DNA from 2 places in the Pseudoalteromonas sp. NZS100 genome. Region 1 is predicted to be linked to the other one. Evidence: predicted binding sites of a transcription regulator. Region 1 holds the regulator's gene; the other holds the start of a gene.
What was found. The regulator sigma-54, encoded in region 1, starts transcription at its own class of promoters, with help from an activator protein. The targets are predictions, from matches to a motif close to GTTGGCACGNNNNTNGNNT.
Positions count from the first base shown of each region.

Region 2: the regulator sigma-54 is predicted to act here: its motif matches at 7,612-7,630, upstream of I6E69_RS10170 (EF-hand domain-containing protein).

Region 1 is NZ_JADYWM010000001.1:166,185-181,939, reverse strand. Features, by position in the region: gene I6E69_RS00890 (TIGR03899 family protein) at 1-725, opposite strand, end outside; gene I6E69_RS00885 (SRPBCC family protein) at 694-1,275, opposite strand; gene I6E69_RS00880 (EAL domain-containing protein) at 1,387-3,576, shown strand; gene I6E69_RS00875 (YgiQ family radical SAM protein) at 3,708-5,885, shown strand; gene I6E69_RS00870 (protein disulfide oxidoreductase) at 6,054-6,461, opposite strand; gene mgtE (magnesium transporter) at 6,664-8,022, opposite strand; gene I6E69_RS00860 (HPr family phosphocarrier protein) at 8,154-8,426, opposite strand; gene rapZ (RNase adapter RapZ) at 8,469-9,314, opposite strand; gene ptsN (PTS IIA-like nitrogen regulatory protein PtsN) at 9,333-9,785, opposite strand; gene hpf (ribosome hibernation promoting factor) at 9,790-10,077, opposite strand; gene I6E69_RS00840 (RNA polymerase factor sigma-54) at 10,104-11,603, opposite strand; gene lptB (LPS export ABC transporter ATP-binding protein) at 11,673-12,398, opposite strand; gene lptA (lipopolysaccharide transport periplasmic protein LptA) at 12,395-12,940, opposite strand; gene lptC (LPS export ABC transporter periplasmic protein LptC) at 12,930-13,484, opposite strand; gene kdsC (3-deoxy-manno-octulosonate-8-phosphatase KdsC) at 13,481-14,032, opposite strand; gene I6E69_RS00815 (KpsF/GutQ family sugar-phosphate isomerase) at 14,033-15,004, opposite strand; gene I6E69_RS00810 (calcium/sodium antiporter) at 15,008-15,755, opposite strand, start outside.
Region 2 is NZ_JADYWM010000008.1:23,022-38,776, forward strand. Features, by position in the region: gene I6E69_RS10130 (S9 family peptidase) at 1-1,157, opposite strand, end outside; gene I6E69_RS10135 (HIT domain-containing protein) at 1,269-1,673, shown strand; gene I6E69_RS10140 (Zn-dependent hydrolase) at 1,715-3,415, opposite strand; gene I6E69_RS10145 (HDOD domain-containing protein) at 3,712-4,551, shown strand; gene I6E69_RS10150 (amidohydrolase) at 4,607-6,289, opposite strand; gene I6E69_RS10155 (calcium-binding protein) at 6,422-6,658, opposite strand; gene I6E69_RS10160 (EF-hand domain-containing protein) at 6,668-6,904, opposite strand; gene I6E69_RS10165 (hypothetical protein) at 7,091-7,318, opposite strand; gene I6E69_RS10170 (EF-hand domain-containing protein) at 7,343-7,576, opposite strand; gene I6E69_RS10175 (sensor histidine kinase KdpD) at 7,907-9,364, shown strand; gene I6E69_RS10180 (hypothetical protein) at 9,366-9,911, shown strand; gene I6E69_RS10185 (sigma 54-interacting transcriptional regulator) at 9,914-11,263, shown strand; gene I6E69_RS10190 (DUF1543 domain-containing protein) at 11,272-11,772, shown strand; gene I6E69_RS10195 (hypothetical protein) at 11,803-12,030, opposite strand; gene I6E69_RS10200 (multifunctional CCA addition/repair protein) at 12,163-13,413, shown strand; gene I6E69_RS10205 (hypothetical protein) at 13,419-13,583, opposite strand; gene pdsS (proteobacterial dedicated sortase system histidine kinase) at 13,851-15,755, opposite strand, start outside.

The DNA.
Region 1 (15,755 bases):
AACGTTACTTTTTGCGATAAAAATGAAAGGGTAAGTTCTTGTCCCGCTTTAAGCACTGCAGATTCAATTTCTTTTCTATACAGTAAATTAAGATCCATAAGTGTTAAAATATCAGGAAAACTAATACCTGTTTTTCCTAAATTTAGAGACACTTTATTGCCTTTTCGTAGCAAATCAAACAATGACGGTTTTTTGTAAAAGCCGAGTAAAATAAAGTGGCTGTCGTCTTTTTCGTTATAGCCTGAGAGCGACACACATTTTTGCAAAGAGTCAGCTTCTCGCTGTGTCATATGCTTTAACGTTTGCAGGCTTTTAATTGAAAACGTACCAGGGTTGAGTGTTTCTCCCGTTAAAATTTTGGCCCATAAAGTTTGCATTGACGCATTTGAAGTATCTTCGCACAGTGCGATAAAATGCTCTACCCAGTCAGCATCGGGTTGTTTAGTACTTGCTACATCGGGGCAAAACCCCATAGCCATTGCTAAAATTGACTCTATATTTTGTTGTTGTTTTATTAGTAGTAAATCTTGGCGCTTTTGGGCACGAGCTAAAACAGAGTTTTCACTGTTGATATGATAAAGCGGCTTAACTTGGCCTTTAATATCGTAATTTTGTTCGGGGGTAGGCAATATTCCGTTACTGCCTATTTTTGTTATAGGGTAACCAAGTAAGGATTCGATAATGTTAGCAAGGTTAATTCTCGCTTGTGCTGTCTTGACTGGCATGGCTGTGCATTGTCCTTTGTGAATGACTAAGCTGAGCAACAGTTTTAAGGTTATTTAACCCCATTGAAACTGTATTACGGAGCACATATTCGCTCAAAATTGCGGTGTAACCCGATATTAAAGGGACGGTTGTTTGTCCGTTAACCTTACATATTAAAGTGACGATACCGTTTTGCTCACTAAAATTAAAAGTCCCCCTAATAATATGCTCAGCATTTAAAAGTATATTAAAGCTGACCTTATTTTGACTCACCGAAGTTATGATCATTTCACCATATCCCCATCTTCCCTTCCAAGACTGATGAGCACCCAGGCCAGAGCTCGGTTCGCCTAAGGTAAAACGTATACTGGGGTCTACTTTTTCCCATGGAGACCATTTTTGCCATTGATTAAAGTCAGTAATAAGCGGTTTTACTGCGTCAATATTTGCATTGATTTCTATTGTTTTATTTACATTATAACTTTGGGGAAGTATCAGCCCTACCAGTGCTAATACTAATAACAATAACAGTACGCCTTTGATTAATAGTTTTAATGGTTTAATAAGCACACCTTTTATTAATTTTGTGAGTTGAAATACAACAACTTTTTATTAATCGACTATAGTATGAATTAGATTATAAACCAAAAATAATTTATAAATTGCTACCTAGGAGAGCGAATGTCGTCAGATCAAAACGATTTTTTATTTTTTGAACAAGACTATGGAGATGATGCAGTAATTGAGCCGACTAAGTTTTGGGATATTTTAATTGTTGATGACGAACCTGAGATCCACTCTGTAACAAAGTTGGCTTTGTCTGGGGTTGAGTTTTTAGGGGCAGGCTTGCGATTTCATGATGCCTATTCGGGAGCTGAAGCAATAGAGATTTTAGCTAAAAATAACAATATTTCAGTTATTTTTTTAGATGTTGTTATGGAAACTGACGATGCTGGCTTGCAGGTTGTAAAAAGGGTGCGTGACGAATTAAATAATCAACATGTAAGAATTATTTTAAGAACAGGGCAAGCTGGTAATACACCAGAGGAAAAAGTAATACGTGAGTACGACATAAATGATTATAAAACTAAAACAGAACTCACTCGCTCTAAATTAGTAACATCGCTCATAACCGCTATTCGCTCTTACGAGCAGGTATGCCAGCTTGAATATCAAAGTAATGCAATGAACACGATTGTTTCTGCATCAAAGTCTATTTTAGGGCTTACTGATATTAAGCAACTATGCAAAGAAATCATCAAGCACATGAGTATTATTTTAAAGTGTTCACCTCGAGGGCTTGTGTGCAGCAAATTAGATGGCGATGACTTTATTCAAGTCTTAGGTGGTTGTGGGCATTACGAAAACTACTTTGGTGAAAAATTAATTAATGTTGATAGCAAAGTATTTAAACAAGTCGAGTCGTGTTTTGATTTATCAAAGCATCAACATACAGACTCAAGTGCAACATTTGTATTAAAAAGTAAGCATAGAAAAGCGGCTTTATATATAGAATGTGACCATGTTCCTTTGCAAGCACAATTGCAGTTTGCTGAAATCTTCTTAACAAATGTGACTGTGGCTCTCGATAATATAAGGCTGTTTGTAAAGTTAAGAGATGCAGCTTATAAAGATGTGCTTACAGGTATTTCAAATCGTACCAATTTTATTGAACGGGTAGAGCGTTATCAAAAGCCGCACGTGAATGATTATGTATTTGTACTACTTGATATAGTTAATTTTGCAGATATTAATAACGGCTTAGGGCAAGAGGTCGGCAATAAAGTATTAATTGGCATTGTGCAAAGGTTAAAAGAAAACTACCCAACAGCTAAATTACTATCTCGTATTGGTGCTGATGTTTTTGGTTTTATTATTCGTCAAGATGAACTCGACTTAAAAAAATTGAATGAGCAATTAGGTGTACCATTTTGCGCAGAAGAGCATACATTGCCTATCGATTTTAGATTGGGTTTATGCCAACAGCAAGACTTTCAAAGTAGCGGGATTGATACACTTAAAGTTGCTTATATTGCACTTAATCAAGCTAAAAAAACAAAACACAAAGAGGGAATTTATTACAGTGTAGACATGCAAGATAAAATGGCTTGGCGCATAGGAATTATTAGACAATTACGTCATGATTTTGCTCGAAACAAGTTAGAGGTATGGTATCAACCTCAACTTTCATTAGGAGACTTGTCTTTAATTGGGTGTGAGGCATTACTTAGGTGGCCTACCGGTAATGGATCATATATATCGCCAGCGGTATTTGTTCCACTTGCAGAAGATGCGGGCTTGATTGTTGATATAGGGCAGTGGGTTTTAGAGCAAGCTTGCCAACAACAAAAGCGGCTAGAAAATATGGGCACCGAAATTTGTATTGCGGTTAATGTGTCTGTTCCGCAGTTTAAAGTAAAAGGTTATGCTCAAAACGTTAAAAATACATTATTAAAATATGGTGTTAAGCCAAAAAACATAGAATTAGAAGTTACTGAAAGCGTAGTAATGGATGAACTCGAAACCGTTATTAATACACTTAGAGAGCTTCAAGAGCTAGGGATGGAGGTTGCTATTGATGACTTTGGGACTGGCTTTTCATCGCTTAGTTATATACAAAGTTTACCCTTGGATAGGTTGAAAATAGATCGTGCATTTATTAAAGATCTGCCAAATGATGACACTGGCGCTATTGCTGCTTTAGTTATTTCTCTTGGTGCTAAGTTGGGTTTAAAAACGATTGCTGAAGGCGTTGAAACACAAGAACAAGCCCAGTTCTTAAAAAACTTAGGCTGTGATGAGGTACAAGGTTTTATGTATGCTAAACCCATGCCTGAGCATGAATTGATAGAATTTATAAATAAACGCTAAAAAAGATTAACTTATTATTTAAGCTAATGAACGATTTAGAATTTAAAGCGCGATATGCTTTGACTACTTTGTATATATAAAGAATTTAGTAGGGTATAATTCGCGCCTTTTGTTATTCTACGGCCACAATTATGAGCACACTCAAAGCTAAGCGCGCCTTATTTTCATACCCTAAATACTGGGCTGAATGTTATGGCACCGCGCCATTTTTACCAACTACACGTGAAGAAATGGATGCACTTGGCTGGGATAGTTGCGACATAATAATAATTAGTGGCGACGCGTACGTTGATCATCCTAGTTTTGGGATGGCGGTAATTGGCCGTGTACTTGAAGCGCAAGGCTTTAGAGTGGGGATTATTGCCCAACCGGCATGGGACTCTAAAGATGCATTTATGGAACTCGGCAGACCGAATTTATTTTTTGGTGTAACAGCCGGCAACATGGATTCGATGATCAACCGCTATACAGCGGAAAAACGCATGCGCCACGATGATGCTTACACGCCTAATAACGTTGGCGGTAAGCGCCCAGATCGCGCCGTGATGATTTACTCGCAAAAATGCCGTGAAGCATACAAAGGTATCCCAATTGTTATTGGCGGTATTGAAGCCAGCCTTCGCCGTATTGCTCATTACGACTATTGGCAGGAAAAAGTACGTCGTAGTATTTTGTTTGATGCAAAAGCCGATATTTTAATTTACGGTAACGCAGAGCGCCCGCTAGTTGAAGTTGCACACCGTATTGCGGCGGGTGAAACGATGGATACGATTCAGGATATTCGCGGCACGGCTGTTATTCGAAAAGAGCCTCTACCTGGTTGGCGTGGCAGTGATTCTACCGCTATTGATAAAATTGGTAAAATCGACCCTATCCCAAACCCATATGGCGCGGATGATGTTGGCTGTAGTAAATCTGAATTTAAACAAGCAGGTATTGATTTAAAAGCAGAAGCGGCAAAACCAATCATGGTTCAGCCTGCACGTCCTAAGCCGTGGGAAAAAACCTATGTTAAGTTACCTGCTTATGAGCAAGTAAGTGTTAACAAACCTTTATACGCCCATGCCTCGCGAATTTTACATCAAGAAACAAATCCTGGTTGTGCAAGGGCGCTTTACCAACGACATGGCGATCGCTCTATTTGGGTAAACCCGCCAGCTTATCCATTAGAAACACATGAAATGGATGCTGTATTTGGTTTGCCATATCAGCGTATTCCTCACCCAAGTTATGGTGATGCTAAAATCCCTGCTTACGATATGATTAAAACGTCAGTTAATATTATGCGTGGCTGTTTTGGTGGTTGTTCGTTTTGCTCAATTACAGAGCATGAGGGGCGCATTATTCAAAGTCGTTCGCAAGAATCTATTATTGAAGAAATTGAACAAATTAGAGATAAAGTCCCCGGCTTTACTGGTGTTATTTCTGATTTAGGTGGCCCAACGGCGAATATGTATAAGCTGCGCTGTACTAGTAAAAAGGCCGAGAGTACCTGTAGACGCTTATCATGTGTGTATCCAGATATTTGTAAACACATGGATACAGATCATACGCCAACAATAGATTTATATAAAAAAGCACGTGAAGTTAAGGGTATTAAAAAGGTATTGATTGCTTCAGGTGTACGTTACGATTTAGCTGTACGCGACCCGCGTTACGTTAAAGAATTAGTAACGCATCATGTAGGCGGTTACTTAAAAATAGCGCCAGAGCATACAGAGGATGGTCCATTATCAAAAATGATGAAACCAGGTATGGGAGCGTACGATCAATTTAAAGAACTATTTGATAAGTACTCTAAAGAAGCCGGTAAAAAGCAGTATTTAATACCTTACTTTATATCTGCTCACCCAGGTACAAAAGATGAAGATATGGTAAACATGGCTTTATGGCTTAAATCAAACGACTTTAAGCTTGATCAAGTACAAAATTTTTACCCATCACCTATGGCTAATGCGACAACTATTTACCATACAGAGATGAACTCTTTACGTAATATAAAAAACAACTCAGAAGTTGTTCCAGTACCTAAAGGCGCACGCCAACGTAGATTACATAAAGCTATTTTACGCTACCACGATGCAGCTGGTTGGCCAATGATACGTGAAGCTCTACGTAAAATGGGTAAAGCTAATTTAATTGGTAAAGGGCCTAACTGTTTAGTGCCAGAAGAAGGGCGCGATGAAAAATCAGGTAAAGGTGGTAAAAAAGGTGGGCGTCCGGCACTAACGCGACATACTGGTTTTAGCCAATTTAAAAAGGCAAACACTAAGCCAAAAGTGGGCGGTAATCGTCAAAGCACACGTTAGTAATTTTATTTGCTAATAGATAAGGCTAATTGCGGTACGCGTTTTTTAGCTTTTTTATACGTAAATTAAGTAAGCTTTGCTCTTTATTATCTATATTATTGTAGGTGATAAAGAGTGAGATTTTAGAGCCCCTCTCTTTAGATATCCTGTGCTAAGTTTAGCTTTTTTTTAAAGCATTGATGATAACCACAAACGCAATTTAAGTGACCATAACGGCTGAATGCCGGTGAGTCCTTGCGTCATTTTATTATCTTTTAAGATTATATAAGATGGCGTGACTTGTCCCTGCCAATCGGAAAATATCTCCCCGTGTTGATCGTTAACAGTACTGAAGCTGTAGCCTTGCTCATTTAAATAATCATGCAGCTCTTGATCATAGCCTGATTTTATCGCGATGCTCACAACAGGGTATTTATTCTCGTTTGCGAGTTCGTTTATGGCAGGGAAGGTAATAGTACAAATAGGACACCAAGTTCCCCAAAAATACACAAGCGTGGGTTTATCTTGGCTCATTGCTGCTAAATTAATGTTTTGCCCTTTATAGTCGATTAATTGTAATTGAGGATTTGCTGGCATGACAGGTTGCCGCCACCAATTGACGGCGGTATAAATGACAAAAAATATAGAGCCATATACCAATAGACTTTTTAATATGGATACGCTTTTTTGTTTTAGCGTTTTTTTAGGTATGTCATTTTTATGTTTGGTATGCGTTGCCATAGCTACTGATTTACCCTAAGTATTTTTGCTGTAGTTTTTTACATTTAAAGCGTTTAATTTATATCAGCAACCATGTAGCAGTACCTAAAAAGGCGAATATACCAACAATATCAGTCACCGTGGTTAGCACCACACTCCCTGCAAGAGCAGGGTCTATATTCATTCTTTTAAGAATTATTGGAATACTTGCACCAGCAACACCTGCCACCACTAAGTTCATAAACATAGCGAAAGCGAGTACGCCACCAAGCATAAAGTCCCATTGCCATAGCGCAATAACACCCGCAATTAATAGTGACCACAAAATACCGTTTAGCGCGCCAATGGCCAGTTCTTTCATCATCAAGAAACGTTGGTTTGTTTGGTTTATATGACCTACTGCAATACCACGGATAACAAGCGTTAATGATTGGCTACCAGCAACACCACCCATAGAAGGGACAATACCGTTAAGCACAGCCAAAATAGGGAGCACATCTAAAGTGCCTTCAAAAAAGCTAGCTACAAAAGCAGCTGCAAGTGCGGTTAGTAAATTAACTCCTAGCCAAACTGAGCGTTTTTTAGAGCTTTTTAGTACAGGCGCGAATGTATCCTCTTCATCATCAAGACCGGCTAGGCTTAATAAGCTATGCTCGGCATCTTCTCGTATTACATCAACGATGTCATCGATAGTAACACGACCGAGGAGTTGGTCGTTATCGTCCACCACAGGGGCCGATATCCAATTATGACGCTCAAATAATTGCGCTACTTCACTTTCATCCATAGAGATTGGGATAGACTCACAATCTTCATCCATTAAATCGCGGACAATTTTTTCTGGTGGATTAGTTAATAATGTACTTAGCGATAAAGCGCCTATAAAGCAGTTATGTTTATCAACAACGTATAAATCATCTGTACCCTCTGGTAGTTCACCACGCAGTCTAATATAACGAAGTACAACATCGAGTGTTACATCAGGACGAATGGTCACCGTATCGGTGTTCATTAGCGCACCAGCTGAACGCTCTTGATATGACAGTGCTTGCGTGGCACGTTCACGGTCTTGAATGTCCATCGCGCTAACAACGTCTTTATAGACGGTATCTGGCAGGCTACGTAATACTTCACCTAAGTCATCGTGGCCCATATCTTCAGTTGCGGCGGCAATGTGCTTAGGTTCCATTTGGGCAATAATGCCTAAACGAACATCTTCAGATAATTCTTCAAGAACATCACCCTGCACATCAGGATCGACCAATTGCCAAAGCAGTCGGCGAATTTTATGCGGTGATGATTCTAATAATAATGCGGTATCACAAGGAGCCGTTTTTGCGAGCATGCGCCTAACTTGAACAAATTGACCACTATTGAGTGACTTCGTCACCTGTTTTAGTTGCTGTAGTGGGTAATCTTGTTCAAAAGCTTCAGGCATTGGCGTCCTTTATAAATTGTTATATTACTTTATGGGGGGAGGTGAGTTAACTGGCGTTACTAACCTATTTATTTTATATATCTGTCTTAATTGAAGCATTAGTAATGCGAATATTGTTTTTATAAAACAGGTTATTCTTGTTCATTAAAGCGTTGTGCTATTAATTCTCCAACAGCGTGTAAAGCTTGCTCAGAATCAGGGCCTTTACAAACAACTTTAACTTCTTTTCCTTGGCTACTTTCAAGTAACATTAGTGCAAGTACGCTATCGCCTGCTGCTTCTTTGTCATCTTGGAATAATGTGATTGTAGCATCAAATTGTACTGCTAATTGCGCAAGCACGGTGGCTGCTCTGGCGTGTAAGCCTAATTTGTTTTTTATTAAAAAGGTATCTTCACAATGCATAACTTACTCTACCTAAGCTGAACAGGTGATTATTCAGCTATATTATTTTTCTTGCTCGCGATGGCGAATTTTTACATTGGGATGTGTCATTGCGAAACTTTCACCGATAGTTTGCGCTAAATATACAGAGCGATGTTGCCCGCCTGTACACCCAATAGCAATGGTTAAATAACTGCGGTTATTTCTTTCTAAATGCGGTAACCACGTTTGTACAAATGTTTGAATTTGCCATGTGAATTTTTGCACTATGCTGTGATTAGCTAAATAGTCTTTAACCGGTTGATCTAACCCATTTAAAGGCTTCAACTCTGGTTCCCAGTGTGGATTTGGTAAAAAGCGTGCATCAAATACGTAGTCTGCTTCTTTTGGTATACCGTGTTTAAAACCAAATGATTCAAATGTGACAATCAGTTGCTTATCTTTTTTACCTAAAATCTTTTCACGAATAGATTCAGCGAGTTGATGAACACTTAAATCAGTCGTATCTATCATAAAGTCGGCGCGAGTGGTTAATACATCAAGTAATTCTTTTTCTTTTTTGATGGCTAAATCAAGCGGCAACGAGTCTATTGATAGTGGGTGTAATCTGCGTGTTTCTGAAAAGCGTTTGATCAATGTCTGATCGTCGCTATCTAAATAAAACAACGTAGGGTTTGCAAAGCCAGGCAAGTATTCAAGAATATCGTTAAATTCATCTTGTTCTTTAGGGATGTTGCGCACATCAATGCTAACAGCAATTTTATCGTAGCTATCAGACACACTGCGAACTAATGAAGGTAGTAGGTTTACTGGAATATTATCAACGCAATAATAACCTAAATCTTCTACAACGCGCAAAGCAACCGACTTTCCAGAACCAGAACGGCCGCTTATGATAATTAACTCCATTTAACACCCTTTATAAAACTATGATTGATCGACAATAACTTGGTAAAGCTCAGTATCAGATTTTGCACTGCGTAACTGTTTACAAAAATCTTTGTTGTTTAGTTTATCAGCAATGGTTGCTAGAGTCTTTAAGTGCTGCTGGTTATCGCCATCTGGTACGATGAGTGCGACAAAAATATCAACAGGGCGATTATCGATTGCATCAAAGTTTATTGGAGTTTCGCTAACGAGCACTAAAGCCAAAGGCTCTTCTGCACCGCTCATTCTTCCATGAGGAATAGCAATGCCACGTCCTATACCTGTACTACCTAATTTCTCTCTGCTCATTAAAGCATTAAGAATATCTTGTTGCGGTAAATACGGAAGTTTGTCGTGAGCAAGTTCGCTAATGAACTCTAAAATTCTTTTTTTGCTATTAAAAAGGACCGCAGCTTTGCTGCAGTCCTGGCATATAAGTGAACTTAATTTCATCATATTAGTGTCGAGCAAGCTTCTCTTTGTGTTTGATTACTTGGCGATCGAGCTTGTCGATCAACGAGTCAATAGCGGCATACATATCTTGATGTTCTGTAGAGGCAAATAGCTCAGCACCGCTTACGTGTATTGTGGCTTCTGCTTTTTGATTTAATTTTTCTACATCGAGAATGACATGAACATTATTTATATGATCAGAGTGTCTTTCAAGCTTCGCAAATTTAGTATTAATATAGTCTCTTAGTGAATCGGTTAATTCTACGTGACGACCAGTTAAGTTTAGTTGCATAAGCATTACCCTCTTAGTTTAGCGTCTTAAATCAGACTTTTACGCTGATTTGACGGTGGAATAGCAAGAGATTCGCGGTATTTTGCGATTGTACGTCTTGCTACTTTAATTCCTTGCTCAGCCAATATATCCGCTATTTTGCTATCACTCAATGGTTTTGCTGAGTTTTCTGCTGCGATTAATTTTCGGATAAGCGCACGTATTGCTGTAGATGAACATTCACCACCGTTTTCAGTACTTACATGGCTTGAGAAAAAGTATTTAAGCTCAAATATACCACGGGGTGTATGCATGTACTTTTGAGTAGTTACGCGTGAAATTGTCGATTCGTGCATTTCTACCATTTCAGCGACATCATTTAAAACCATTGGTTTCATGGCTTCAGGGCCATGTTCAAAAAAGCCTTGTTGTTGCTTAACAATACAATTAGTAACTTTTAATAGCGTGTCGTTTCTACTTTCTAAGCTTTTAATAAACCATTTAGCTTCTTGTAAATGTGAGCGAATAAACTGGCTGTCACCACTTGATTTTACAGTGCGAGACATTGCCGCGTATTGGCTATTAACACGAATTTTAGGCATGCTATCTGGGTTTAATTCAACAACCCAGCGGCCTTTAATTTTTTTAACTGACACATCAGGAATAACATACTCAGATTCTTCCCTTACAATAGTATCTGCAGGTTTTGGGTTGAGAGTATGTATTAGTGTCATTACTTCTTTAAGCTCTTCTTCTTTGAGCTTAGTTTTTTTCATTAATGTACGATAGTCGCGAGCTGCTAATAGATCAATATGCTCGGTTAAAATCATTTTCGTTTCATTAATGTAAGGTGTTTCTTTATCAAATTGATTAAGCTGAATACACAAACACTCTTGTAAACTACGTGCAGCAATACCAACAGGATCAAACAGTTGGATGCGTTTTAATACCGCTTCAATTTCATCAAGTTCAACTTCGTTATCATCTTCGTTTTCTTGATTAAAGCTTTCTAAAATTTCTTCGCAACTGAGAGTTAAAATACCTGAATCATCGACGGCCTCTACAATCGCAATAGCGATGGCTTCATCGGTAGGGCTAAATGGTGTTAGTTGTAATTGCCACATTAAATACTCATGGAGCGTTTCAGTAGAGGCGCCTTGGTATATTGATTCGTCTTCAGGCATTGGACCTGATGAGGCTGCAGGAGCGGCACTCATGTACTCATCCCAACTAACATCCATAGCCATGTCGTCACTTAGCGTGTCTTTTGCAAGTGCTTCACCAGTATCTTGTTCGTATTCGCTCGGAGCATCGTCAGCAGATGCGCTAACAGTTATGTCATCGGTATCAGCTTTTTGCTCGTTTTTACCAGCAGCGTCTTCAGAATAGTCTGCCTCTTCAACCTCTAATAGTGGATTACTGTCGAGAGCTTCTTGTATTTCTTGCTGGAGATCCAATGTACTGAGTTGCAACAAACGAATAGCTTGTTGCAACTGTGGAGTCATTGTAAGTTGCTGGCCCATGCGCAGCTGTAGTGATTGCCTCATGTATCTCTAACAATCCTTTTATGTTGTTATAATTAATACTAGCAGATGCTTAAAGACATGGCGTAAATGTTACAGCCTAAATTGCTCGCCTAAGTAAACATCGCGTACTGTTTTATCATTTAATACGTGTTCTGGAGTACCTGATGCAATCAGCTCCCCATGAGAAACAATGTAGGCTTTTTCACAAACATCAAGGGTCTCTCTTACGTTATGGTCGGTAATTAATACACCAATCCCACGATTTTTAAGATGTTCTATTATTTTCTTTATATCTAATACCGAAATAGGGTCAACACCGGCAAACGGTTCATCCAGTAGTATAAATTTAGGATCTGCTGCCAGCGCTCGTGCTATTTCTACACGACGACGTTCTCCACCCGACAATGCCATACCTTGGCTATCACGAATGTGTTGTATGCTAAATTCATCTAATAAGTTATTGAGCGTGTCTTCTCTGGCTTGTTTATTTAGTTCTTTGCGCGTTTCTAAAATGGCCATTAAGTTTTGATAAACAGTCAGCTTTCTAAAAATCGATGACTCTTGTGGTAAGTAGCCTATGCCTAATCTAGCACGACTATGCATAGGTAAAAGAGTAATATCGTTATCATCAATAGATATTTTACCTTTGTCGCTAGGAACAAGCCCTACAATCATATAAAAAGTCGTTGTTTTACCAGCACCGTTAGGGCCAAGTAAGCCAACTATACTGCCAGCTTGTACTTCAAGGCCGACGTTTTTTACAACTTCACGACCTTTATAGCTTTTTGCCAATAGTTCTGCTTTTAATGTGCTCATGGTTGACCTTTATCGCCTTTTTTACTTTTTTTAGTTTCGATCGGTACTAAAATTGTGTGAACGCGGTCAGTTGAGTTTTCATCTTTTTCGGCACTGATTAGCTGCTGCTCTATATCGTAGGTAATGCTTTTAGCATTTATTTTTTGTCCCGCTTGCGATACTTGTGCATTACCAACAAGCGTTAAAAAACGCTTAGATACATCATAACGCACTTCGTCAGCACTGGCGCTCATAGTCGTGCCATCTGATTGCTTTTCTTCAAAGTGCGCAGGGCTACCTGTAGCAATTAATAATTGTTTATTATCACCAAGTTCATCGCGTTTGTGCACTTCGAGGCGATCGGCTGTAATGCGGCGATTACCGTGAATAATCTCAACGTTTTTCTCAAAAATACCCACATTAGCTTTTAATTGACCTTCTTGCTTGTCGGCACTTATTGAAATTTGATTGGCAGCAGGTTGCGTGTTTTGTTCTGCAGCACTACTATTAAACGCTAGTATAAGTGTAGGAATTATAAGTGATTTTAATATTTTATTGGTCATAATATATGGTTCGCGTATGGTTAATTAGTTTTATCACTTCGGTTTTTAAGTCAGCTTCTAGGCCTTTACCGGTGATTTTTAAATTCGGTCCAGTGATAATGACGGGTTGCTCCGAACGCATTGTTAATAGCTTTATATCTACCTGAATATTATCAGCATTGATTTTGTCTATCATGGCGTTATCGGTTAAATTTTTGGCAACCACATTACCTTCTAAAATTAATTGTTTATCTTCGTATAATGTTGCTTCGTCTGCATTTATTTGCCACGTTTGTTGTTCGTTATATAAAGTAAAAATGGGTTTTTCGAAAAACGTGAAACCTAATTGCTGGTATAGCTCCATTTTAGCCGCAGTGACTTTGTGGCTAATTTTACCTTGCTCATCATAGGCTGTCTGTTTGAGCTCAATAGCTATGTAATCAGGCTTAGCAATAACTTCAGGCTCAGCCTGAGGCACAATATTTGTTTGTGTAAAATAAGGGTACCAAAGCCAAACCATACAGCTAATGAATAAAACGCTTAATATTATGCGCGCTGCATTCATGAACTAGTGCCTTGTGTAGTCAATGCTTTACCATTTTCAAGCATGAGCAAATCGGTGAGTTCTCTCACAGCACCAAAACCACCAGGCATTTGCGTTACATAGTGTGACAAACGCTTAATAAGTGGGTGGGCATCATTTACTGCAACGGCAAAGCCTACTGACTCCATAACAGGCATGTCAGGACCGTCATCACCAATATAAGCAATTTGTTCATCGCTAAGGTTGAGTTTATCTTTTAATTCTTGATAGGCAATGAGCTTATTTTCTTGGCCTTGATAAATATGCTGTACGGTTAAGCTGCTCATACGTTGTTGTACTATCTGTGAATGACGACCAGTAATAACAGCTACTTCAAAGCCACTGTTTATAAGTGCTTTAATGCCAAAACCATCTTTTGTATTAAATGCTTTTAGCTCTTCACCTTGATTGCCAAGGTAAATACGGCCATCAGAAAATACACCATCAATATCGCATATAAGTAGTTTTACTTTTTTAGCGCGTGCTTTTGCATCATCGCTCAGCGGTTGATAGAGTTCTTCAAATTGCATTTATAACACTCCTGCTTTTAATAGGTCTTGCATATTTAATGCGCCAATAGGTTGGTTTTTCTCATTGACGACGATTAGGCCATTTATACGTTTACGTTCCATAATATTGAGCGCTTCAGCGGCTAAAATATCTTGCGTAGCTGTAGTGCATGACTTAGTCATAACAACATCTATTTGTGTTGTATGAATATCAATTCTTTGTTCTAAAATGCGACGTAAATCACCATCGGTAAATAAACCTACGAGTTGCTGATTTTCATCAACAATGGCTGTCATACCTAACCCTTTAGCTGACATTTCTATTAGGGCATCTTTAACTGTTTGTGAAACATCAATAATAGGTGTATTTGCGCCGCTGTGCATAACATCTTTCAAAGTAAGTAATAAGCGCTTGCCTAAACTACCACCTGGGTGAGATAGCGCGAAGTCATCAGCTGTAAAGCCGCGAGCTTCTAATAATGCAACTGCCATGGCATCGCCCATCGCAAGCGTTGCAGTGGTACTTGATGTAGGAGCTAGACCCAATGAACAGGCTTCTTTTTCTACTTTAATACACACATGTACATTAGCCAGGGTCGCCATGGTTGATTGCGTATTGCCAGTCATCGATATCATTTTGGCACCAAGTCGTTTTAAAACCGGAATGATATTTAAAACTTCGCTGGTCTCCCCTGAATTAGAAATAAGCATAACCACGTCATTTTTAGTGATCATACCTAAATCACCATGACTTGCTTCACCAGGGTGAACAAAAAACGCAGGGCTGCCAGTGCTTGCAAGGGTTGCCGCTATTTTATTGCCAATATGGCCTGATTTTCCCATGCCAATAACAATAATACGGCCTTCACAGTCGTACATTAATTGGCACGCGTTATGAAAATTTTCATCTACATATTGTGCAATATCACTAAGTGCTTGGCGCTCAACATCTAAAACGCGAAGGCCTTGTTCAATAAAGTTTAGCGTTGCCATCATTTACCCTACTTGACTAAAAATATACCCTTGGTAACCCAAAAACGCTATTAGCAATAAGCCGCCTTCTACTCTATTGATACGCTGGGTGCCTCTAAAGTTCAATGACATAATAATAAGAGCAAGTGTTGCACCAATCATAATTAATATATCTCGGCTTACTAACGATGGATCAATTGCTGAAGGATTAATAATACCTGCTAGAGGTAATACAGCTAAAATATTAAATATGTTTGAGCCAACAATATTACCTAGTGCTAAATCATCTTCATTTTTAAGTACACCTGCAACCGAGGCGGCAAGTTCAGGCAAGCTAGTACCAATGGCAATAATTGTTAAACCAATGACTAAGTCGCTTAAGCCGAAGTATTTAGCAATATCAACAGCTGAGCCGATTAAAAAATGAGAACTAACCGGCAGGAGTATCATGCCGACAATTAACCAAAATACCGCTTTTTTAGTAGGTACATCGTTTGGTACATCGTCGCAGGCTTCTGAGACAAATGGGTCATCTTGGTTTTTTGCACGCATAGATACAATGATTAACCCACCGATGAATACGATAAAGCCAACTAAAAGCGCAACACCTTCACTAAATGAAAAGTAGTTATCTGAGAACACATACCAAGTAGCTAAAGATACGAGCATCACTAATGGCATTTCACGTTTTAACGTACTAGATGAAACTGAAAGAGGGCGAAATAGAGCAGTGATACCTAACACAAGTAAAATGTTTGTAATGTTAGAGCCA
Region 2 (15,755 bases), on a different contig from region 1:
TTTAAGCTATCAACAGCCCAGTCACCTGAGGTAATTTGGCGAACAAGTTGACCGTTTGTACGATACAGATATAAATGTTTAAAGCCGTCGCGCTCAGATGCCCATACAAAGTGTTTTTTGTCTTTTAAAAACTCAAGATCAAAATGTAGGTTTATCCATGTTTCGCTGTTTTCGGTCAGCGCTACTTTTTGGGCTTTAGTTTCGCTGTTATAAAAACGCAGTTCTAATTTATGTTGCGAGCGATTTTGCCATTGGTACGACAGTGTATTGCCGTCTTTTAGCCATTTAGCGCGTGCAATGTAAATGTCTTCATCTTTACCTAAATCAATCCAATCTACTTTTTGGTCGTTTAACTTAACCACACCAAGTTGGATTTTTACGTTATCGGTACCTGTAAACGGGTAGCGCTGGTTAAATAATTTAACTTCGTCAGCGTAAATTTCGTTACGGATAGCTTCTTTTACAGGGGTTTCGTCAACGCGGGTATAGGCAATTTTAGTTTCATCACCTGACCACCAGTAACCTGTCATACGGCTCATTTCTTCTTGAGCAACAAATTCGGCCATACCATTTTTAATTACGCCGCCGCCATCTTTACTAAGCTGAATCTCTTTACCTGATTCAAGCTCTAAAGCATAAAGGTTTTGCTCTCGAATAAACGATACGTAGTTACCTTTAGGTGAAAAGCGTGCATCGGTTTCAAATGCTTCAGTGTCGGTTAGTTTTTTACTTTTAGCTGAGGCTAAATCGTAATAATAAAGGTCACCATTGAGTGGGAATAAAAGTGCTTTGCCATCTTTAGACCATTTGTATTCAAGTATGCCTTTACCAAAAATACGTTGGCGTTCGCGGCGTGCTTTTTCTTCATCTGATAGGTTTTCTGGGCCTGAAAATAACTTTGCTGAATCAACTAGCACACGGTTGGTGTTATCTTTTAGATTGTATTCCCATAAATCGTAGCGGTTGTAGTCATCGCTTTTGCCTTGTAGGTAAGTTACACGGCTGCCGTCAGGCGAAAATTTAAGTTGTACAGGTGATTTACCAGAAAGGCTCGGATCGTCAAAAATTCGCTCCAGCGATAAAGGTTTTGCTTGAACACTAATAGCGCCAACCATTAACGGTATAGCTAGTGAGAGGTGTTTTATTTTTTTTAGCACAAGGTTGCCTTAGCTTATTATAAATATTGCTTTGATGGTAAAGCCAAGCGTGTGCAACTGCAACTAAATGCTATAAAGTGGCGATTATCAAAGACAAAGTAGGACATAGCAATGACTCACCCTGAATTTAAACTAGCGCCAGAACTTAAACGCGACTGTATAGAACTTGCCGATTGGCCATTGTGTAAAGTACTTTTATTGAACGACAGCTTGTATCCGTGGTTTGTATTAGTGCCTAGGCAGGCTAACTTAAAAGAGATAATTGATTTATCTGAGGATGATCAAATTGTTTATTTAAAAGAGTCAGCCAAGCTAAGTAAATTATTAATGGATGTATTTAAACCTGATAAATTAAACATAGCGGCTTTAGGTAATATGGTGCCGCAGTTGCATATTCATCATATTGCGCGTTTTACGAGTGATGCTGCATGGCCTGCGCCAATATGGGGTAAACACCCAGCAGTGCCTTATACAGATCTACAAATCACAGAGCTAAAAAAAGCGCTGCAGTTATAAGCTGCAACGCTTTTTTAGGGTTTAACTAAGTTTAACTAAACTTATTTAAGCCCTAGTATTTCCTTACCTTGCTTAAATGTTACATCTACAGGGATATTAGCTTTACTTAGTTTTTCTAAGTCTTTAGCAAGTTCTTCTTTAATGTCGCCATGCGTTGCAATTAGTTGATCTACTTTTTCGTAATCGCCATCACCTTGTAAGGTTAAAATTAAGCGAGAAAGCTTAGCCATTGCAATGCTCATTTTTTCCATATTAACGCGGTATAAGCCTTCTTCATTTTTAGAAAAAGCACCTTCTTGAGCAAAAAAGTTAAAGCGGATCATATTTGCTTTACCATGCGCGCTTGATGCGCCAAAACGAACTGAGCGGAATATACCAGCCATGAAGGTCGTGTAATAATCTTCAATAGTGCCTTCAGTAATTTCGCCTTTTTTAAGTAACTGTTCAATCATGTATAGACCTAAAATATCGGCTTTACCTTCTTCAAGGGCACTTGCGTGTTCTTGTAGTGATTGACGAACAGTACCTTTACCTGTGATTGTATTTTTAATACCTAAACCGTGAGCCACTTCATGGAACATCGTATTGGCAAAAAATGCATCAAAAGTAATGTGTTTACGCTGCTCTGGTACAATTAACTGCTCTGAAATTGGCACTAAAATTTTATCAAATTTAGCACGCATTGCGTTTTTAAGTTGCAGACGACGAGTTCCTTTTTCTAGCTGTACTTGCTCATCGTTTGGTAAGTTAATTGCAATTGTTTTACTACCCGCGTTTGAATGTCCAGCGTAGTAAACAACATCATATGCATTTAGGTCGGCGTCAGAGCCTGGTACTTCTTGTTTGTACTTAGCATCTACAGGTAAGCCTTTTTGAAGCTCAGGTAAAAATGCTGCAAATTTAGCTAAGCGTTCGCTCCATTTTAAATCTTTAATAAGTACGTAAGATTCATAAGCTGCGCGGTAACCAAATAATTGATCTTCATAAGTTTCAATTGGACCAATAACCACATCTACTGGGTTATTTTTCATATCCATCCAAGCAAAGTCAGATACTTGAAAGTCATCTTTTTGTAGGGCATCGGCACGCAAGTTTAGATAGTTAGCAAATTCTTTATCGTCAGCAAGTTTGCTTGCTTCACGTAAAATATCAGCGGCTTTTGCAAGCTCATCAGCGTATTCTTTTGAATAAGGCACGCTGTAAAGCTTACCTTGCTCATCACGCTTAATTACAGAATAAAGCCCTGTTTTATCTTCAACGTCTGCATTGTTCAACTCTTCTTTGGTTATATCAGCAGGGTAAAACTGTGCGCCAAGAGGTTTTTCTTTATAGCTGGATAAAAATGCTTCATCACCATTTAAACGATCCCATGGACCATAGTTAATATCAGCAAATTTACGTACTTTTCCATCGTTTAGTTTTGCTAAAAAAGCATCTTTATTTTCACCAAATGCTTGCTTCCAAAATAACTCATCCATTATTTTTGAAGCGTCAATAAGCTTTGCAACCATTGCTCGTTGATTATCGCTTAAGTGCGATAAATCACTTTGTAAGCTAAAGTCGGTGTAAATATCTAAACGTTGTTTATCTGCATTAATAAGCTTAGGGCCTGACTGTGCACTGCTTTTTTGAGCAAGCTCTACGGCTGTGTTGTCGGTAGAAGACGGCGCTTGTTCAGAACATGCGCTAAGAAAAACAACACCAGAGAGCATAATTGCTTGGCTAATTTTATTTAAGATCATTATATTGCCTGTTAAAAAGTAAGTTTAATAATTTGTACTGCTTTAGTTAAAATATTAAGTATGTACAAACGCTTCCTTATTGTGAGTGCATTAAAGCAAAACTAAATGGTAAATAGCAAGTATTTGGCGTTGTAAGGCAAGCATGAGCGGTAAAGCATTATAAATAAAAATAAACTTCTATAATTTTCTTAACTTTATCGGTAAGTTAGACAATACTAATTATATTACTAATACGAAAATTAACTGCCTGAGTTTGCAGTTACTTTACAGGCTGAACACAAAAGGATGGCAGCTTTATGTCTACAGAAAACGCTTTATTAACGATTCTAGTCGATAGAATAAATAACGATACGTTGGTTTTACCAACGCTACCTGAAGTAGCGATTAAGGTTCGCCAAGCTGCAGATAACCCAGATGTGAATTTAATCCAAATGTCAGATGTAATCTCACAAGATCCAGCGCTTTCAGCTCGTATGATAAAAGTAGCTAATAGTGCGATTATGGGACGTTCTGTAAAAGTATCTAATTTACAACAAGCAGTGACTCGTATTGGATTACGTCAAATTAAAAACATTGCTACAGCTATGGCTATGGAACAATTATTTGTATCAAATAATGAGCTAATTAAAGGCTACATGGGTAAGGCATGGCAAAAAACATTAACTGTTGCTAGCCATTCAATATCACTCATGGAGTTTTATTTAAAAAATAGTAAGCACACGTCACTTAACCGCGATTCTATTACACTCGCCGCACTTGTTTATAATATTGGTGTATTACCAATTTTAACTGAAGCTGAGCGCCACCCAGAGGTATTTGCTAATCCAAGCTTTTTGGCTCATGCAATTCAAAAGCTGAGTGGAAAGGTTGGCTCATCTATTATGCAAGCGTGGGAATTCCCTAAAGAGTTTGTTGATGTAGCTCAGAGCTGGGCTGACCCAAGTTACAAACCTGAAAAAGTAAGTTACGTGGATTTTATTCGAGTAGGGGCTATTTTAGAGGGCACATTACAGGTTTCTGATAAGTCTGCAGCGCTGCAAACGTATATAGACAAAGGCGTTATACCGTCTATGCAGCTATTCACAAGTGATGAGTACAACGACATGCTAAAAGATGTGAAAAACATGTTTAGCTAAACATGTTTTATTACACAAACAAAAAGGGTTAACTTGCGTTAACCCTTTTTTAGTTTTATTTTTCGGTGGTATTTTCTGTCTTAGTTTTTTCGTATCGCTTTATTCCTGCTACCCATGTTTGCAGTACGTTTGTTTTGTATATCTCGTCAACAGGCACTTTAAAGTAGTCTTTATCAATTAAAATAAAGTCGGCCCATTTACCTTTTTCTAAACTACCCACCTTAAATTCTTGATGAGCTGCATAGGCGCCACCAAGAGTAAATGCACGTAATGCATCTTCTCGGCTTAGTACTTCACTTGCGCGCCAGCCGTTTTCCGGTAGTTTGTTATGGTCCATGCGTGTAATGGCTGAATACAAACCATCAAATGGATTTGCAAGCTCTACAGGGTAATCAGAGCCCGCAGCAACAACCGAACCTTGCTGTAAAAATGTTTGCCACGCGTAGGCGCCGCTTAGTTGTTTTTCAGTTAAACGCTGCTCTGCCATATGCATATCTGAAGTGGCATGCACCGGCTGCATTGAAGGGATTATTTTTAACGCTTTAAAGCGAGGGATATCATCAGGGGTTACAATTTGGGCGTGCTCTATTCGGTTGCGCAGTAATATACCGCCCGTTTTTTTAAACACATTTTGATAGGCATCAAGTACTACTTTATTTGCTTTGTCGCCAATGGCGTGAGTATTTGCGCTAAAGCCGCTTTTAAAGCTTTGTGTAAAGAGTGCTTCGAGTTTCTCTTGTGTTTCAAGCATTAAACCATGGTGACCCGGTCTGTCTGCATATTCTTCAATAAGTGCTGCACCACGAGAGCCCAATGCGCCATCGGCGTAAACTTTAACACTGCGAATTTCCATAAAGTCATTTTTGTCGTGGTATCGGCCTGCCTTTAACATTGTGTCTAAATCAGGGCTTGCACCACTTAACATTGCCACAATACGTAGCGGTAAATTACCAAGGTCGCCGCGCTCTTTGTAAACCTCCCATGTGGTTTTATCAATACCTGCATCGTGAGTAGAGGTAATGCCTAAACTTAATAAATGTTTACCTGCTGCATCTAGTGAGTCACTTATATCTTGTTTAGAAGGGGCTGGCATATGCTGGGTAATTAGCGATTCTGCTTTGTCTACAAAAATACCCGTAGGATTACCAAATTCGTCTTTAATTATCTCACCGCCTTCAGGCGCTTTTGTTTGGGCGTTAATCCCAGCAAGTTCGAGCGCTTTTGAATTAACCCAAATGGCGTGACTATCAACCCGCGAAAGAACCACAGGTCGATCGCTCACTACTTTGTCTAAATCTTTAGCTGTAGGAAAGCGTGTATCAGCCCAAAGCTCTTGGTTCCAACCTCGCCCAATAATCCAACCTTGTTTGTTATCGGCAAATACTTTTAGTTTATTCGTTACTTCATCAACCGATTTTGCACCGCGTACATCAAGTTGCGATAAATTATCGCCAAGGCCAATAACGTGCCCATGAGCATCAATTAAGCCTGGTAATAAGGTATTACCGTGCGCGTCAATTAGCTTGGCATCTGGGTAGCTATCTTTAAGTGTATCGCTACCTAGTTTTACTACCTTGCCATTTTTAATAACGAGGGTAGTAAACTGCTGTACTTCACCTTGATATAAAGGGGTATAACCATTGGCGTTATAAATTACTTTTGTTTGTGCAAGAGTATAACTAGAACTAGCGCAAAGGCTGGCTAGTATGAGTGGTTTGATTATTTTTTTGAGCGGCATAAGGCATTATTTTTTATTGTTAGTGCGTTAACACTAGCAAACCCAACTTTATAATACCAATATGTGAGACAAATTATGATGAAGAAAAAAGCAGTAAAGCTAGAACATAAAATATCTAGCTTTTGAAAGGGTTTATTTACTAGCGTATAAACTGTATTCACTTAGCGTTAGCTTGCCGTCTTTGTCTTGATCGTAGCTTGAAAACCGAGACCACAAAGCGGGGTCTACAGCGGTTTCTGAACGTGTTAAAAAACCATCCTGGTTTCTATCAAGTTTTTCAAATTGCTCTGCAACATTGTTGCTTGCAGCAAAGCCTAATGTGCTAAAAATACTAAACGCAAAAAGCGCTATATAGCTTGTTTTTTTCATGAAAAATACTCAGTAGAGGTTATTGGTAAGGTAATTTTTAAATTCGATTAACGAAATTTGGTTATCTTGGTTTTTGTCCCATTTTACAAATGTGTTTAATAGTTGTGGTTGGGGATCAAGTTCGTCATGCGTTAAATAGCCACTTTTGTCGCTATCGAGGTGATCAAAGCGTTGCTTTACATCAAGTGCAGCGGCATCAAAGCTTAATAGTATTAAGATGCTTATAATAAGGGGAAGTATCTTCATGGTGTTCCTTCCAAAAGATGTATTTAAAGTTTATGGATAAAAAAAAGGGAAAAGGAAAAAGCACTTGCCGTAATTTAACTCCCAACATTAAATCCTTTTACACACTCCCTCAGGGATTATGGCAAATGCTTTTAATTCCAGTTTACCTATAACAAGCTTAAGTAAAGCTTAATCAGTAATTACTCATTAAGGTTTAAAGCTTTCAAATTCTTTTTTTGAGACTTTTTCATCACCATCTTCATCTAAGTCAGCAAACTGTCTCATTACTTCCTTGTCTTCCTTTGCTTCTGCAATTGATATTTGTCCGTCCATGTCTTTATCTAAGTGGGCAAAGCGCACATTTGTTGGCGATGCAATTACGGTGGCACTAATTGCTAAAAACATTAATGAAAAAGCGGCTATAAGTTGTTTCATAATCACGTTCCTTATTAAATGAGTTTATTGAATAAATTTTTTGAATTCATCTAGCGACAATTGCCCATCTTGATTAGTATCAATTTGAGAAAAATTCTCGTGTAACACAGCATCTTCACCTGCTTCGGCTTCACTTAATGTGCCGTTACTGTCTTTATCAAGTTCGTTAAAAGTCGCGTGAACGTCCATTGCGTGTGCATTAGCGCCTAAAAAGCCTAAAGCCAGTAATGATGAAATTACTAAAATGCGTTTGTTCATAATTATTTCCTTATTGATTGAAGTTATTACTCCTATTACAAAAATGGTGCCAATAATAATTGTTGTTATTTTTCAGTTGGTTATTGTTTTTGCTTTAAGCCAGTGAGAAGTTTTTACTGAGTTTATTGTAATTTTTGTGCGCCTTTTGCAACACTATTTAGTGAGGTTGAAAGGGAGTTTATTAAAATCAACGAGTTACGCTGTCTCTATTTGGCGACACATTGTTTTATAGTGCTGGCTGTTAATCGTATTAAATATAATTGCTGGTTCAGCTAGTGTATAAGGTAAGCACTTAATAATAGAACGCTTAACTTAAAAGGACTAAACGAAATGCCAGCAACCATAGCTAAAAAATACCAAGCAATGCTTAACTGGCGGCCTAATTTAATTGGGCAATTTGCAATGAGTATGCTGCTTTCGCTACTGCCGCTTTCTATAGTGGTGATCGTATTTTTAAATGCGCTTAATAAGCAATTAGCAGTGACTCAAAGTATTGTGAGTAACAACTACCAAGTTACCAAATCGTTTAACACTTTAAAGCAAGAGCTTAACAGTCTTGAACGCGCTACTAGGCAAAACTGGGTATTAAAAAGTGAATCGCTTGATAAGCTCATTGTCGATAAATGGCAATCATCCCTACAAAGCATTGATGAACTCAAATTTGTAAACACGAATAAAGAGTATATCAACCAATGGCAACGCTTATATACCACCTTACAAACCGCGCATGTAAAACTCGTTGAGCAAAAACAACAACAAGCTGAGCTATTTGTGCCAGTGAGCGATTTAATTGCTGAGCTTACTTTATGGTTACGTGATAAAAACGAAGCGCAAATTACCAATAACCAAAATGAGCTTACAAGCCTGCAAGCGTCATTTATAAACTGGCTGGTGGCACTTATTCCACTGACTTTAATTGTTGGGGGAGGTTTTTTATGGCGCATAAGTGGGCGGCTAAAAGGGTTAACTACGGTTATTGATAAGCTTGGGCAGGGGCATTGGCAGCAAAAAATATCTGTGAAAGGTTCAGCTGAGCTTGTTGAGCTAGGAGAAAAACTCCAATGGGTACAAGAGCAGCTTCATATGCTTGAGCAGCAAAAAGATACTTTTTTACGCCATGTAACTCATGAGCTAAAAACGCCGCTTGCTTCAATGGTCGAAGGCACTGACTTATTAACTGATGAAATAGTAGGCCCAATTACCGCTGAGCAAAAAGCGGTGCTTGAGCTCATTAGCCAATCTATGGTGCGCCTTCGTACAATGATTGACAGTTTGCTGAGTTATAATGCGATTCGCACCAGTAAAGACAGCTTAAGCGAAGTTGAATTTAGTCTTCTTATTAATAAAATTAATAGCCATTTTGAGCATCGCTTAACTGCGCGTCAGCAAGCTCTGCAGTGGCAAAATACTTTACCTAACAAACCGCTTGCTTTACCTAGTGAGCTTATTGAGATGATTTTAATTCAGCTTATTTCAAATGGCTTAAAATTTTCAGAGGATAAGCAAAGCGTTACTATTAATTTAGCGCTTGAGCAAAACCAGCTTTGTATCGTTGTACTTGATAAAGGGTGCGGTATTAAAGAGCAAGAAAAAACTCAAATTTTCAGCGCATTTTATCAAGGTAAACACAGTAAAAATGTTACGCTGCAAGGCAGTGGACTGGGTTTAACTATTGTAAAAGAGTCTGTTGAACAGCTAAGAGGTACACTTAGTGTTGAGCATAACGAGCCACATGGTTGCCGGTTTTCAATTAAAATTCCCATAACAAAAAATCTAGGAGTTAATTAACATGCGCTTGCGTTTAATCGCTATTTTATGTGTGCTCAGTAGCAGCATGGTTATATCAGGTTGTGAAATTAATAATGGGCAAGAAGAGCGTGTGTCAATTACACCTGCACCTGTGGTCGATACAAAAAAAACGAACGACAAAAACAGTAACCCTAGTCCAAAGCCTAGACCAAAAATTGAGCCAAGCTATCCTCCTGCAGAGCAGGTTATTGCATGGCATGCTAATCAGTGTGGTGGATTCAAATTGGTACCTAGCAAAGATGTTTTTACAGGCGAAAACGAGCTTAAACGCTTTTTTAAGTTCATGTGCTTAAACATAAATGATGATCCAAATACGGTAATGACTAAGTTGTTAAAGCTCGATCTTGCTTACTTTTGGCCTGATGACATAAAGCAATATTTATGGCTTCAAAAGCAGCAAGTAACTATGCAAATAAATGCTAAAAAAGAGCAGCAAGCACTTAATAATAAAATGCAAGAAACCCTCTCATCGTTAGCAACGATTGAGCAGCAACTTTTACTACGAGAAGAAACGAAGGAGCAGTAACGATGGCCGCAACTAAAGTACAAGGTGCAAAAGTATTACTCGTAGACGACGACGCTAGCTTATTAAAACTGCTCGCTATTCGTATCGAATCAAAAGGATACGAAGTGACAACCTGCGAAAGCGGCTTAACCGCACTACAAATACTTAAAAGCCAAGTGTTTGACGCCGTAATAACCGACTTACGCATGGATGAAATGGATGGTATGGCACTGCATCGTCAGCTGCAAAGCCGCTACCCAGCATTACCTGTCATTATGATGACAGCGCACGGCTCAATTCCTGATGCAGTAGAGGCAACTAAGCAGGGCATTTTTGCATTTATAACTAAACCAGTGGATAAAGATGAGCTATTTGACAGCCTTGCTAAAGCGATAGAAATTCATGGTGTTAACGCCGATGAAGCTGCACCTAAAAGTAATATAGTTTCGCGCAGTGGTGCAATGCTGCACTTGTTAGAGCAAGTAAAACTACTTGGGCCAACGCAAGTTAATGTACTTATTTCGGGGGCTAGTGGTACTGGTAAAGAGTTACTCGCACAGGCGATTCATCAGCATAGTCATGTAAGCGGTGGCCCTTTTGTTGCAATTAACTGCGGCGCTGTACCAGGGGAGCTTTTAGAGTCTGAATTATTTGGTCATAAAAAAGGCTCGTTTACGGGTGCAATTAAAGATCACCAAGGTTTGTTTCAACAAGCACAGGGTGGCACGTTATTTTTAGACGAAATAGGCGATATGCCGCTTAACTTACAGGTTAAGCTACTGCGCGTATTACAAGAAAAAACAATTCGCCCAGTAGGCTTTCAAGAAGAGATAGCAATTGATGTACGTATTGTATCGGCAACACACAAAAATCTTCCTGAAGCTATTTTAAACCAGCAATTTAGAGAAGATTTATACTATCGCTTAAACGTAGTTAATTTAAAATTACCGCCACTGTGTGAGCGCCGCGAAGATATAAGCTTATTAGCACAGCACTTTAGTGCAAGCATTGCTAAGCGCATGAACCAGACTGAAAAACACTTTGCAAGCGATGCTATGCATGCGCTTGTACGTTACGACTGGCCAGGTAATATCCGCCAATTACAAAACGTAGTAGAGCAGGTTGTAGCATTAACACCGAGCGATGTTATTTCAGAGCATTTAGTGTTAGCTGCGCTAAATAGTAACGAAACAAACGTAGAACCATTATCACTAAACGACGCTAAAAAAGAGTTTGAGCGCGACTATGTAATTAACACTTTAAAAATGGCAGGTGGTAACGTAGCTGAAGGCGCTAAGCTTGCCAAGCGCAATCGCTCAGATTTTTATAAGTTGATTAAAAAGCATAATATTGATGTTGATAATTTAGGTTAAGGAAAAGCATGCAGTTATTTATGGTGTATTTAGGTGGCCGGATTCAAGGTTGCCATATTGAAATGCACGATATTCGCTTTGTAGTAGGGGAGAATATAGAGCAAACCTACTCAAAGTTAAAAAGCCAATGGGTAGGCGACAGAAGTAGTGTTCACATGGATAGCTACATGGCAATTAATCATATTGATGGCTTTAAAGTAGAAGTTGTTGATAGCTATGTGGAGCAAAATAAACAACTTTATTTTGTAAATTTAGGCGCTTACAGAAGTGATTCCATGGCTGAGCAACATGACTTTGCACTGTATGTTGCAAGTAGTAGCCATGAAGCTAAAGAGCGCGCTAAAAACGATTTGCTCGCAGGGCTTAGTCATATTCATAAAGATGATTTACATGATGTGGACGATTGCTTTGCCATTGATTTACTCGACAGCCAGCTAAACATTAAGCTCACGCCCAGCGGTATATCGCAGCCGATAAAGCCAGACTGGTTTGGCTATCACATACTTTAAATTATAATAAGTAGCTAAAACAGAGTAGGATTAAGAGTCCTGCTCGTTTTGTTCATCCTTTTCGCTTTTAGCCGCCATTTTAAACGCCACAATAACCAACCCAAACATAGCAAACGGCAGTGCTGCCAACATGTATTCAACCACATTACTGTCTTGAAAATTTGCTTGTAGTAAAAAGTGACCCGCCACACACATCAAAATAACCACTAATAAAATGGGTAGTAACATGAGTTCTTTTTTTGATGAATGGTTTTTCATTAATTATGAGGCTATAGCTAAAAATAATGCGCCATTGTAATGAGCTTACTTAAGCTTGGCAAATACCGCAGAATTTTTTAATTAATGATATGATTAGCGTCAAACAATTGGGCAAGTGTTATTGGGAATAAAGTGAAAAGTAACTTAAAACAAGTTTACCTCGTTGGCGGTGCAGTGCGCGACAAACTGCTAAATATAAAATCAAAAGATAACGACTATGTAGTGATTGGGGAAACACCAAAAACGATGGAATCGCTTGGTTTTGTGCCAATAGGTAGTGACTTTCCGGTTTACTTACACCCAAAAACAAAAGAAGAATACGCACTAGGACGCACAGAGCGTAAAAGTGGCAAAGGCTATACTGGCTTTGTGGTTGATGCCAGCCCAACCGTTACGCTAGAAGAAGATTTAGCAAGGCGCGATTTAACCATAAATTCAATGGCGCTTGATGAACACGGTAATATTATTGACCCGTTTAATGGCCAAACTGACTTACAAAATAAAACACTGCGCCACACCACTGAGGCATTTGTAGAAGACCCTGTTCGAGTACTGCGTATTGCCCGTTTTTTAGCGCGTTATGGCAGCGATTGGCGTATTCACCCAAGTACGTATGAATTGATGCGCGAGCTTAAAAATAAAGGTGAGCTCAATCATTTAGTACCTGAGCGCGTGTGGCTTGAAACCGAAAAAGCACTGGGTGAAAAGCATCCTGAGCTTTATTTTGAAGCATTGCAAGGCTTGGGTATTTTTCCAGAACTTGAGCGCATGGTTAATGTACCGCAACCGGCAAACCATCATCCTGAAGGGGATGTATTTGTTCATACTATGTTGGTACTTAGGCGTGCAGCCGATTTAAATTTTAACTTGGAAGCACGTTTTGCTGCACTTACCCATGATTTTGGAAAAGCGCTTAGTTTTAAAAAATATGGAAACCTACGGGGGCATGAACGCGAAGGCGTTGCAGTTATTGAGGCGTTTTGTGAGCGCTTAAAAGTGCCTAACCGTTTTCGCGATGTTGGTGTACTCACCAGTGATAATCACACCCTTTGCCATACAGTTGATCAGTTAAGGCCGCAAACCATTCACAAGCTAATAGTGACTAACTTAAATGCGTTGGTACACCCAGAACGTTTTATAGCGTTTACCCAAGCATGCCAATGCGATGCACAAGGGCGTGGTGAAACACTGGTAGATAAGCCATACCCGCAAGCAGCTAAGCTGCGAGCAATTCATACTGAACTGCAAAAAATGGATAAGAAACAAGTAGTGCAAGATGCACTTAAAAATGGCAAAAAAGGCCCTGAAATAGGCGAAGAAGTAAAACTTGCAGAAATAAACTGCATTAAAGCATTTTTAGAACATGAGAAGTCCCAAGCGTAATAAAATTAGACTAAGTAGTGCGATACGCCTTGGTTTTTAGTCGTGTCGTGCTTTCTTAGCTCTTTGTAATTGGTGTTTTTTGGTTTTACCTCTTCAGACTTGGGCTTTTTAGAGGGCCTGTATAAGTCAAAAATAAAGTCTAGTTCTTCACGCTCTAGTGATGGTTTCATGAGTATTCCTTCAATTTAATACTTTAATATGATGTAGGGTATGGTCATTTGACTGAATAAAAAGTGAATAGTTACATTTGAAGTTGTACTAAATTGTAACCGGCGGGTTTTAAGGGATGAGAGGGGTTTATTTGTTAATTTATATGGGGTTAAGATAAATTTAAGTAACTCTTTTTAACTAAAAATATACAGCTGAATTTAATTTATTACGTACTTACTATTTGCATATAATGCAGTGGCTATAAATATAACGGTACAAATAAAGCCCTAACCATTAGCTAACGGCAGTGTTACGGTAAATACTACACCATCACCTTGTTCGTTGTTTTGCGCGGTTACACTGCCTTTATGGTAGTCGCACACCAGCCTTACAATATAAAGCCCTAACCCCAAATGTGGCTGTTGCTGCATTTGCAGGCTACGTACCGACACCATTGAATCAAAAATATGCTCAGTTAATCCTTCGGGTAACGCAGGGCCTGTGTTTCTCACTGTTAATGTTGCTTTATTTTCAGTGTGCCTAAGGCTTACATTAATAGCCGTATTGGCTTTGCTGAACTCCAGCGCGTTATTAATAAGTTTATCAAGCAGCTGAGCTATAAACTCCGGTGCACCTTGCATAGGTAATTTGCTTTGGCATACATCAAGCGTAAATAACTGGTTTGGGTAAGTAAGCTGATAGCCTTGCATACAGCCATTTATTACTTTTTGTAAATCAAAAGGCTCAGACTCGTTGCTTTGAATACTTTGCTCAAGGCGGGTGGCTTCGCTCATGGTGGTTATTATTTTACCTAAGCGTTCAACGCCTTCACTGGCGCGGTCGAGGTATTTTTGACTCAGCTCGTTTTGTGGCAAGCTTTGTAAGTTTTCAAGGGATGAGCGCACTACAGCAACTGGCGTGCGCAGCTCGTGGGATAACCGCGACGACATATTCTCTAAGTAATCGGTATAGCCGCCAAGTCGGCTTACAATATTTGAAAAACTACGAGACAGATCGCCAATTTCATCGTTAGCGTCGCTGTAATTAATACTGCCGGTAACACGCCCTTGTGCATCAATCGCTTGTTCAGCTGTATCGCGCAGTCGCCTAATTCGGTTTGATATACGTGAGGCAAAAAAGAACAAGGTGACAGTACCAATTAGCATTACAGCTAAAATAACGTTAAAGAGTTTTTCGAGCGATTTGTTACGCAGCGTACGTACGCCGTTTGTGGTTTCCTCTGCTATTACCGCGCCAATTACTTGGTCTTGAATCCAAATAGGGTAAGCGGCCGATAAAATAACGGCTTTACTGTCGGGTGTTAATCGCCAAGACGATGCTGGTTGTCCTTTTAATGCTTTCGCTAAATGTGTGCCCTGCATAGAGGCTACATCGTGCAGGGTATCTAAAAACTCATTTTCGGGGCGCGTTAATATTTTATAGTAAATAGGGTGTAAGTAATTTTGCTCAAAGCGCTGCCACCAAGTTTCAGGTGCTTTATTAGCAAGCCCATCAGCCCATACGCCATCTGCATTTTGAATAGTACCCGATTGCGCAAGTACGCGATGATGGTTATCGACCACCCAAATGCGGCTACCACTGTGGCCCATGCCTTTTAAAATACGGCTAATTTCTGGAGAAGGGACTAATACTGAGCCTAAATCGTTTGGGTTACTTAAGTTTGAGGTCGACATTATTTTAGGCTCTAACAATGCCTTTTTACTATCTACGTCAACAATAGCAAAGCCAAGTTTGTTGCCTAGCATGCTAATAGGAAAGCGCAGCTCTACGTTATAACCTGATTCGGTACTTTCAAAATAGCCCTGAATTTTTGTAAAAGGGGCTTTGGTATTTGCATCAAATGCATTAACCCAGCCATCTTGGCGTGGCGCAATTATATAGGTATTAAATTGGCCGTCAGGTGTTTTTAAGCCAATTTGTAAATAATCGTTATTGGTAATACTTAAGCTATTTTTAGCGCGATAAATAAGGGTATTGTCGGTGACTTTAAATACGGCGTATAAGTAGTTATCAAATTTTCCCACCATATGATAAAACGATAAGTCACGGGCTTGATGTTTGTTATCTGTTTTTTGTAAGTAGCGCTTGTCGTAATGCCAAAATAGCGGTTGGTAGCTGTCCCAATCGTTAAGTTTACCGTCGAGCTGAATAGGATTTTTAAGATTATAAGC